2 regions of the Deinococcus soli (ex Cha et al. 2016) genome follow, and region 1 is predicted to be linked to the other one. Evidence: riboswitches for the same ligand, from Rfam matches in the RefSeq annotation. Region 1 holds a riboswitch; the other holds the start of a gene.
The links. A riboswitch is a leader RNA that binds a small molecule or an ion and turns the genes downstream of it on or off. The one in region 1 is predicted to bind thiamine pyrophosphate.
Positions count from the first base shown of each region.

Region 2: it holds a riboswitch for thiamine pyrophosphate, as region 1 does, so the genes downstream of both, SY84_RS13870 (thiamine ABC transporter substrate-binding protein) here and thiC (phosphomethylpyrimidine synthase ThiC) in region 1, are expected to answer to the same signal.

Region 1 is NZ_CP011389.1:2,032,868-2,036,960, forward strand. Features, by position in the region: gene SY84_RS10065 (hypothetical protein) at 1-1,130, opposite strand, end outside; TPP riboswitch at 1,234-1,346, shown strand; gene thiC (phosphomethylpyrimidine synthase ThiC) at 1,522-3,396, shown strand; gene thiE (thiamine phosphate synthase) at 3,393-4,022, shown strand; gene thiS (sulfur carrier protein ThiS) at 4,019-4,093, shown strand, end outside.
Region 2 is NZ_CP011389.1:2,856,625-2,860,717, forward strand. Features, by position in the region: gene SY84_RS13865 (ABC transporter permease) at 1-886, opposite strand, end outside; gene SY84_RS13870 (thiamine ABC transporter substrate-binding protein) at 1,272-2,321, opposite strand; TPP riboswitch at 2,373-2,472, opposite strand; gene SY84_RS13875 (NUDIX domain-containing protein) at 2,559-3,005, shown strand; gene SY84_RS13880 (NUDIX domain-containing protein) at 3,002-3,463, shown strand; gene SY84_RS13885 (MarR family winged helix-turn-helix transcriptional regulator) at 3,779-4,093, shown strand, end outside.

The DNA.
Region 1 (4,093 bases):
TCGCCCAGCAGGCGCGCCGTGACGCCCAGCGGTTCGTCCTTCAGTTCCGTCATCCCGCCCGCCGACACCCGCACCGGCAGGTAGCGGACGCTGCCGCTGCGCGCGTCCCGCAGCAGCGCGTCGTCCCGGCCCGACGCGCGGCGCACCGTGGTGGTCGGCCACACCGGCACGACCGGTTCCCCGTACCCGTCGCGGGTCACCGGTACCGACAGCAGTACGGGCCCCGCCATCACCTCTGAGCCCTGCGCGCGGTACAGGCGCAGCGTCGCCCCCTCTTTGCCGATCACCTGCCCCAGGTACGCCCGTACGCCCGGCGCGAGGAAGGCCCCGCCGATCCCACTGCGCCTCGCGTCCGCGTTCACCCCGGCCCGCGTGGGCCAGTCCCACATCCCGACATCCGACATGTCCTGCTGGATATCCGGCCCGTAGTTCGCCAGCCACGCCGCGAACGGTGCCTCCAGGCCGCGCGCCCACCCGTCCGCCGCGTCCGCCCCGCGCGTCAGCACCCGCGCCGCGTACTCCACCAGCACCCCACCGCTGAACCGCTCGTCCTCCGGCGCCGTCAGCGCGTACGCCTCCATGAATGCCGGGAACGCCCGCGTGTTCTCCACGAACCGCGCCCCGCCCGGCGTGGGCAGCAGCGAGTACACCACGGGCAGCGGCGCACTCTCCGCGAAACTCATCCCGTACCCGTACGCGAAGCGCCAGTCCGACCCGACCAGTTCCAGCGGCCCCCTGCCGTCCAGCTGCCGCGCCTCCAGCGTGTCACTGTGCGCACTGAACGCCGTCAGCAGCTTGCGGGGCGGGCTGGTCAGCGAGTACAGGTGATGCGTGAAACAGCAGTGCGCGCCGCCCGAGAAGCCCGAGAGGAGCACCTCCGGCACGCCGTCCCCCGTCACGTCCCGGCACCAGTCCACGCCCACCATCGTGTCCGTGACCGTCGCGTACGTCACGCCCGCCCGCGACAGGGTCACGCGGTCCTCCGGGTCGCCGAAGCCGTTCTCCACGGTTTTCACGGTGTACGCCCCGCAGGTGCTCAGGGTCGTTTTCAATGGCTGGGCATTCTGGGCATGACCAGGGGACAGGAGCAGCAGGGCGGGCAGGGACAGGAGCAGCAGGGCGCGATTCATGGAAACCTCCGGGACGTGGGACTCTCTGGCCTCATCTTCACCCGTCTGGACGGGGAAGGCCACCCCTGCTGTCGTGCGGGGCGCGGGCGGTGTACACTCGCCGCACAGTCACCAGGGGTGCCGACCGTCAACAGCGTCGGCTGAGAGAACACCGTGTTCAACCCTAGGAACCTGATCTGGTTCATACCAGCGGAGGGAGCGTGACGGGTGCCGAAACAGTTGTCGTGTTTCGCCCCCCTCCGACGCGTGAGGGGGGCGTTTTGTTGTTGCGAATCCACTGACCTGACCGACCCGACCTGACGGGCTGCCCTGCTGACAGCAGCCCCCACATCCGGACGCCCGCATGGGTGCCCGGCGGCCCCGTCCTGTTCCCAATTTCTTTGGAGTGCTCATGACCACCCTGACCCCACCCCTGACCGACCCCGCGACCGAAGCCCTGACGATTCTCGACCCGGAGTTGACCGCGCCGTTCCCGAACAGCGAGAAGGTGTACCTGAGCGGCACGCTGCACGCGGGCGTGCGGGTGCCCGCGCGGCGCATCCGGCAGTCGCCGACGCTGGAACGCGTGGGTGACCTGACCCGCACCGTCCCGAACCCGGCCCTGCTCGTGCCAGACACGAGCGGGCCGTACACGGACGCCCGCCTGAGCGTGGACCTGCGCGCCGGGCTGGGGCACGCGCGCCCCTGGCTGGCCGGGGACGCCCGGCTGGAACTGGCGCGGGAGCGGCACCACCCGGCGCTGGACGTCAGCGGCCCACTGCCGTTCCCGCGTGTGCCCCGGCCCCGCCGCGCCCGCCCCGGCGCAGGCATCACGCAGCTTCAGGCGGCGCGGCGCGGCGAGATCACCCCGGAGATGGAATTCGTCGCCCTGCGCGAGGCGCTGCGGCAGGAATCGGATTTCGACCTGACCCACCAGCACCCTGGGCAGGTCTTCGGGGCCGCCATCCCGCGTGAGATCACGCCGGAATTCGTCCGGTCGGAGGTCGCGCGGGGCCGCGCGGTGATCCCCGCGAACATCAACCACCCGGAACTGGAACCCACAATCATCGGGCGGAACTTCCGGGTGAAGATCAACGCGAACCTCGGGACCAGCATCGTGACCAGCTCCATCGAGGAGGAGGTCGGGAAGATGATCTGGGCCACCCGCTGGGGCGCGGACACGGTCATGGACCTCTCCACGGGTCGGCACATCCACCCCACCCGCGAGTGGATCGTCCGGAACAGCGCCGTGCCCGTGGGGACCGTGCCGATCTATCAGGCGCTGGAGAAGGTGGGCGGCGTGGCCGAGGACCTCACCTGGCACGTGTACCGCGACACGCTGATCGAGCAGGCCGAGCAGGGCGTGGACTACATGACCGTCCACGCGGGGGTGCGGCTGGCGCACCTGCCGCTGACCGCGCGGCGACGCACCGGGATCGTGTCGCGCGGCGGGAGCATCCTCGCGAAGTGGTGCCTCGCGCACCACCGCGAGAACTTCCTGCATACGCACTTTGCGGACATCTGCGAGATCCTCGCGGCCTACGACATCACCTTCAGCCTCGGGGACGGCCTGCGCCCCGGCAGCATCGAGGACGCGAACGACGCCGCGCAGTTCGCGGAACTGGACACCCTGGGCGAACTCACGCGCGTGGCGTGGGACCACGGCGTGCAGACCATGATCGAGGGCCCCGGCCACGTCCCCATGCAGCTCATCCGCGAGAACATGACCCGGCAGCTCGACGTGTGCCAGGAGGCGCCGTTCTACACGCTGGGGCCGCTCACGACCGACATCGCGCCCGGGTACGACCACATCACGTCCGCGATCGGCGCGGCGCAGATCGCGTGGTACGGCACCGCCATGCTCTGCTACGTCACGCCGAAGGAGCACCTGGGCCTCCCGGACCGGCAGGACGTGCGCGACGGCGTGATCGCGTACCGCATCGCCGCGCACGCCGCCGACCTCGCCAAGGGCCATCCCGGCGCGCAGGCCCGCGACAACGCCCTGAGCAAGGCCCGCTTCGAGTTCCGCTGGGAGGACCAGTTCAACCTGTCCCTGGACCCGCTGAAGGCCCGCGCGCTGCACGACGAGACGCTGCCCGCCGACGCGGCGAAGACCGCGCACTTCTGCTCCATGTGCGGCCCGCACTTCTGCTCCATGAAACTCAGCCACGACCTGCGCGCCCCCGACGTGCTGGCCGGACTGGAGGAGAAAGCCCGCGAGTTCCGCGCCCTGGGCGGCGAGGTGTACGTGCCTCGCCAGGAACAGGCACCGGAGGGAGAGGCGTGAACCTCGGTCGCCTGTACCTCGTCGCCACGCCCCGCGCCGGGCAGCCGGAACCCGAGTTCCTGGCGCGCCTTGAGGCTGCGCTGGACGGCGGCGTAGACACGCTGCAACTGCGCTGCAAGGACTGGGAGGCGGGGGCGTACATCGCACTCGGCGAGCGGGTGGCGGCGCTGGCCCGCGCGCGCGGCGTGCCCTTCTTCATCAACGACCGCGTGGACGTCGCCGCCGCGTGCGGCGCGGACGGCGTGCACCTGGGGCAGGGGGACCTGCCGCCCGCCTGGGCGCGCAGGCTCGCGCCGGGGCTGATGCTGGGCCGCAGCACGCACGCCCCCGCGCAGGCGCACGCCGCGCTGGCCGAGGCGCCCGCGTACATCGCCGCCGGGCCGGTCCACGCCACGCCCACCAAACCGGGCCGCGCGCCTGCCGGACTGGCCTACGTGCGCGCGGTGGCCGCGCTGAACCCGCCGCTGCCCTGGTACGCCATCGGCGGGATCGACGCCTCGAACGTCCACGAGGTGCTGGCGGCCGGGGCGACCCGCGTGGCGGTCGTCCGCGCCGTGCTGGACGCCCGCGACCCCCCGCAGGCCGCATCTGATCTGCTGGGGGCGCTGCGGGGGGTGCCCGCGTGACCCGACCCGCCACCCTGACCGTGAACGGCGAGGCGCGGCCCCTCACGCCCGGCCTGACCCTGCACGCCCTG
Region 2 (4,093 bases), 820 kb from region 1:
CCCGCACCACCACCGCGACCAGCGGCGCGAAGCACACGAGCGTCACCACCCCACCCAGCCCCAGCAGCGCGGCCCGCGCCCCGCCCCGCGCGCGCGGCAGGCCACCCGACGGAACCCCCACTCCACCCCGCGACAGCGCCACGTACGCCCAGGTCGCCAGCAGCGTGAAGCCCAGCTGGCCCACGATCAGGGCACTCGCCTCCGACAGGCGCAGCTGCAGCGCCGTCAGCGTGTAGATCTCCACCTCCAGCGTCGCGAACCGCTCGCCGCCCAGCGCCAGCGGCAACCCGAAACTCAACGCCGAGTACAGGAACACCAGCACCACCCCCGCCAGCACCCCCGGTAGCGCTAAGGGCAACGCCACGCCCAGCGCCGCCCGCCACGCCGACGCCCCCAGCGACCGCGCCGCCCCCACCACGTTCCCCGGCACCCGCGCGAACCCCGCGTAACTCAGGCGCACCAGCACCGGCACGTTGAAGAACAGGTTCCCCAGCACCAGCAACGTCGGCGTGTCACTCAGGTCCACCCCGGTCAGGCGCGTCACCCACCCCTGCGGGCCCAGCAATGCACTCAGCCCCAGCACCGCCACCAGCGTCGGCGTCACGAACGGCAACAACAGCAGGCGCAGGAACAACCCCTTCCCCCGCACCTCGAACCGCGACAGCAGAAACGCCAGCGGCACCCCGATCAACGCCGCCACGCCCGCCGTCACGCTCGCCTGCGTCAGGGTCCACGCGAGGCGACCCTGAAAGTACGGGTCACGCCACACGTCCAGGGTCACGCCACCCTCGCGCAGCGTTCTGGCCAGGGGGAGGACGAGGCAGAGTGCCACGAAGATCAGGCCGGGCAGGGCGAGGAGCCAGCCCTGGAGTTTCGTGCTGTTCATTGGAGGGCGCCTGCGGCGGGCTGCCCCACCCCCCAGCCCCCTTCCCCAGGGGGGACGGGGGAGCAGTCGCTGCGCTCGGCAAGAGATTCGACTGACGCGGCGGGCTTTCTTGGGGCGGTGACGTGTCCGGCCTCGACGCCATCCTCCGGCATCGCCGATGGCCCGCGCGCTTCGCGCACGACGGCTCGTGGGCCATGACGGTAGAGGGGCAGGAAGGCTTGGTGCATGTCGGCAGGTTCTACTTTTTCAGCTCAGGCGAAAGCGTGTGTGCAGGCTCCCCTTGACTCGCAGAGCCCGCAGGGAGGGGAGCTGTCAGCGCAGCTGACTGAGGGGTCCTGCGCAGCAGCCTGTGTTCCCACTTCCTACTTCCCACTCCCCACTCCCCTCACCGCGCGCGCAGCACCTGCGTGACCCACGCGTCCACGAGGCGCTGGGGGTTGGCGGCAATGTCGGCTTTCACGGTGGCGGCCTGGGGCTGCTGCGCGAAGGTGAACACGGGGTTCAGGGGGGTGCCCTTCACGGCGGGGTAGATCCACATGCGGGTGGGGATGTCGGTCTGGACGGGGGCGCTCAGCATGAAGTCCACGAATTTCCGGGCGAGGGCGGCCTGTTTGGTGCCTTTCAGGATGCCCACGCCTTCCAGCTGCGTGTAGGTGCTGCCGGGCAGGAACAGGTTGGCGGTGGGGGCCTGCGCGGGAAGTTTGGCGGGGTTGAAACCGTCGGCGTAGAAGACTTCCGCGGCGGGGCTACTGGCGTAGGACAGCACGATGGGGTACCTGCCGCCGTTCTTGGTGAAGTCCTTGTAGTACGCGTCACTCCAGCCGCGCGTGACTTTCATGCCGCCCGCGCGGGCGGCGCGCCACCACTGCCACGCGCCCGCCTCGCCGTAGTGGTTGACGGTGGCCAGCAGGAACGCGAGGCCGGGGCTGCTCGTGGCGGGACTCTGCACGACCGTGAGTTTGGCGTAGGCGGGGGTTTTCAGGTCGTCGAGGGTTTTGGGCAGTGCGACCTTGTTCTTCTCGAACCACGCGCGGTCGTAGTTCAGGGCCACGAAGCCGTAATCGACGGTGTTCAGCAGGCCGTCGTCGCCCAGGCGGTACGCGGCGGGCACGCGGGACAGCGCGGGGCTCCTGTACGGCTGGAGAATACCGGCCTGCCGGGCGCGGGGCAGCAGGCTGTTGTCCAGGCCGTACACCACGTCGCCGATGGGGGCGCGGCGGGTGAGGATCAGGCGGTTCAGAAGTTCCCCGGCGTCGCCGCCCTTGATGAAGCGCACCTTGGCCCGGTTCTGCGTCTCGAACGCGGCGATGAGTTTCTTGTCCACGTCGAACGAGTCGTGCGTGATGACGGTCAGGGTGGTCTGTGCTGGGGTGGTCTGGGCGCTGGAGGCGCTGGCGACGGCGAGTGCGGCAAGTACAGTCAGTGTGGTACGCATAGGAAAGTCCCCTCGCGTCACGAGGGGAAGCGGTGGGCCTACGCCACGGGTGTGGGCGGCCGGTCACGCTCCCTCCGCCGGAATGACCCGGATCAGGTTCCTGGGGTAAGTCTCAGCCCGCCGATCTCGGCAGGCACCCCCGGTGACGCACGCACGAGGATAGCGCAGGCCGCCGCGCTGGGGGTGTCCTGCGTTACCGGTTGCGGTTGCGGGGCGCGGCGCGTGCCACCCTGGGCCATGCGGAATCTGCTCGTGTGGGTGGTCATGCAGGATGAGGGGGGCCGCGTGCTGCTCGGGCGCCGGGACGGCTCGGCGTACGGGCATGGCCTGTGGGGCCTGCCGGGTGGCGGCGTGGAGCGCGGCGAGGGTCTGCCCGAGGCGGCCGCGCGCGAGGTCTGGGAGGAGATGGGCCTGACCCTCGACCCGGCCGGGCTGTCCCTGCTGGGTGTGCGCCGCTATGAGGTGGACGGCGCGCAGGGCACGGATTTCCTGTTCCGCGCGCGGTTCTGGCAGGGCGAGCCGCAGCCGCTCCACAAGACCTCCGAGGTCGCCTGGTTTGCCCCCGACGCGCTGCCCCCGGACGCCCTGCCGTGGATCGCGCCGCTGCTGGACGCCCACCTGCGGCGCGGGGCGCGCCTGACCGAGCAGTTGCGCGACGTGCGCGAGGCCCGGGTGATCGCGTGACGTTTCATCTGGTGGCGTGGCTGATCGTGCAGGACCATGCGGGGCGGGTGCTGCTGGGCCGCCGCTCCGGGTCGTCGTACGCCGATGGGCTGTGGGGCCTGCCGGGCGGGCACGTGGAGGTGGGGGAGACGCTGGCGCAGGCGGCGGCCCGCGAGGGGCTGGAGGAGGTGGGCCTGCGCGTGAACCCGGCGGCCCTGACCTGCCTGGGAGCCTGCCGCTACGACCTGGACGGCATGGGGGGCCTGGACGTGTTCTTCCTGACCTGCGACTGGGCGGGCGAGCCCACACCACTGGAGAAGACCTCCGAGGTCGGGTGGTTCGACCCGCACGCCCTGCCGGGGGACGCCCTGCCGTGGCTGCCGGGCGTGCTGGACGCGCATCTGCGCGGCGGGGTGCGCCTCTCGGAGATGCTGGACGGCTGGGCGGCCGTGAGGGGCGTGCCGCTGGCCGAGCACTGACGGTGGGTTTCAGAGGCGTTGAGGGATGTCCTCAAGGCCTCTGATACGGGATTCAAGTGATGCCACGTCATTCGGAGTCGCCCGGTGGCCCCTCACCCTTCCGTCGCCTCGCTCCTCCCTCCCTCTCCCACAGGGGGAGAGGGGACAACGGACCGTGACCGCATTGGAAGCGAGTCACTTGCATCCCGTATGAAACGAGCGGAGTGAGAACCTGTCAGCGCGGTCGCCCCCTGAAGTGTGACCTGTGGTGTTCCCGCTGGATGAACACTTGCTCACTGGCGAGAACTCCTTCCATTTGAAATACTTCCATCTGAAATGAACGGAAGTCCCACCCTCACCCCCACCCCAGTCGTGGACGACCTGTACGGCCTCGTCCGGCTGATCCTGCGGCTGTCCCGGCGCGTGCACCACGTCCTGGACGAGCCGCTGGAAACCGCGCTGGGCCTGAACACCAAGGAACTGCTTGTGCTGGCCAGCGTCATGGACGGCGCCGACACGCCCGGCGCCGTGGCGCAGGCTCAGAATCTCCCCGCGCCCACCGTGACCCGCATGGTCACCAAGCTCGTCCAGGCGGGCTTGGTGCGCCGCGTCACCGACCCCAGCGACCTGCGGGTGCAGCGCCTGGAACTC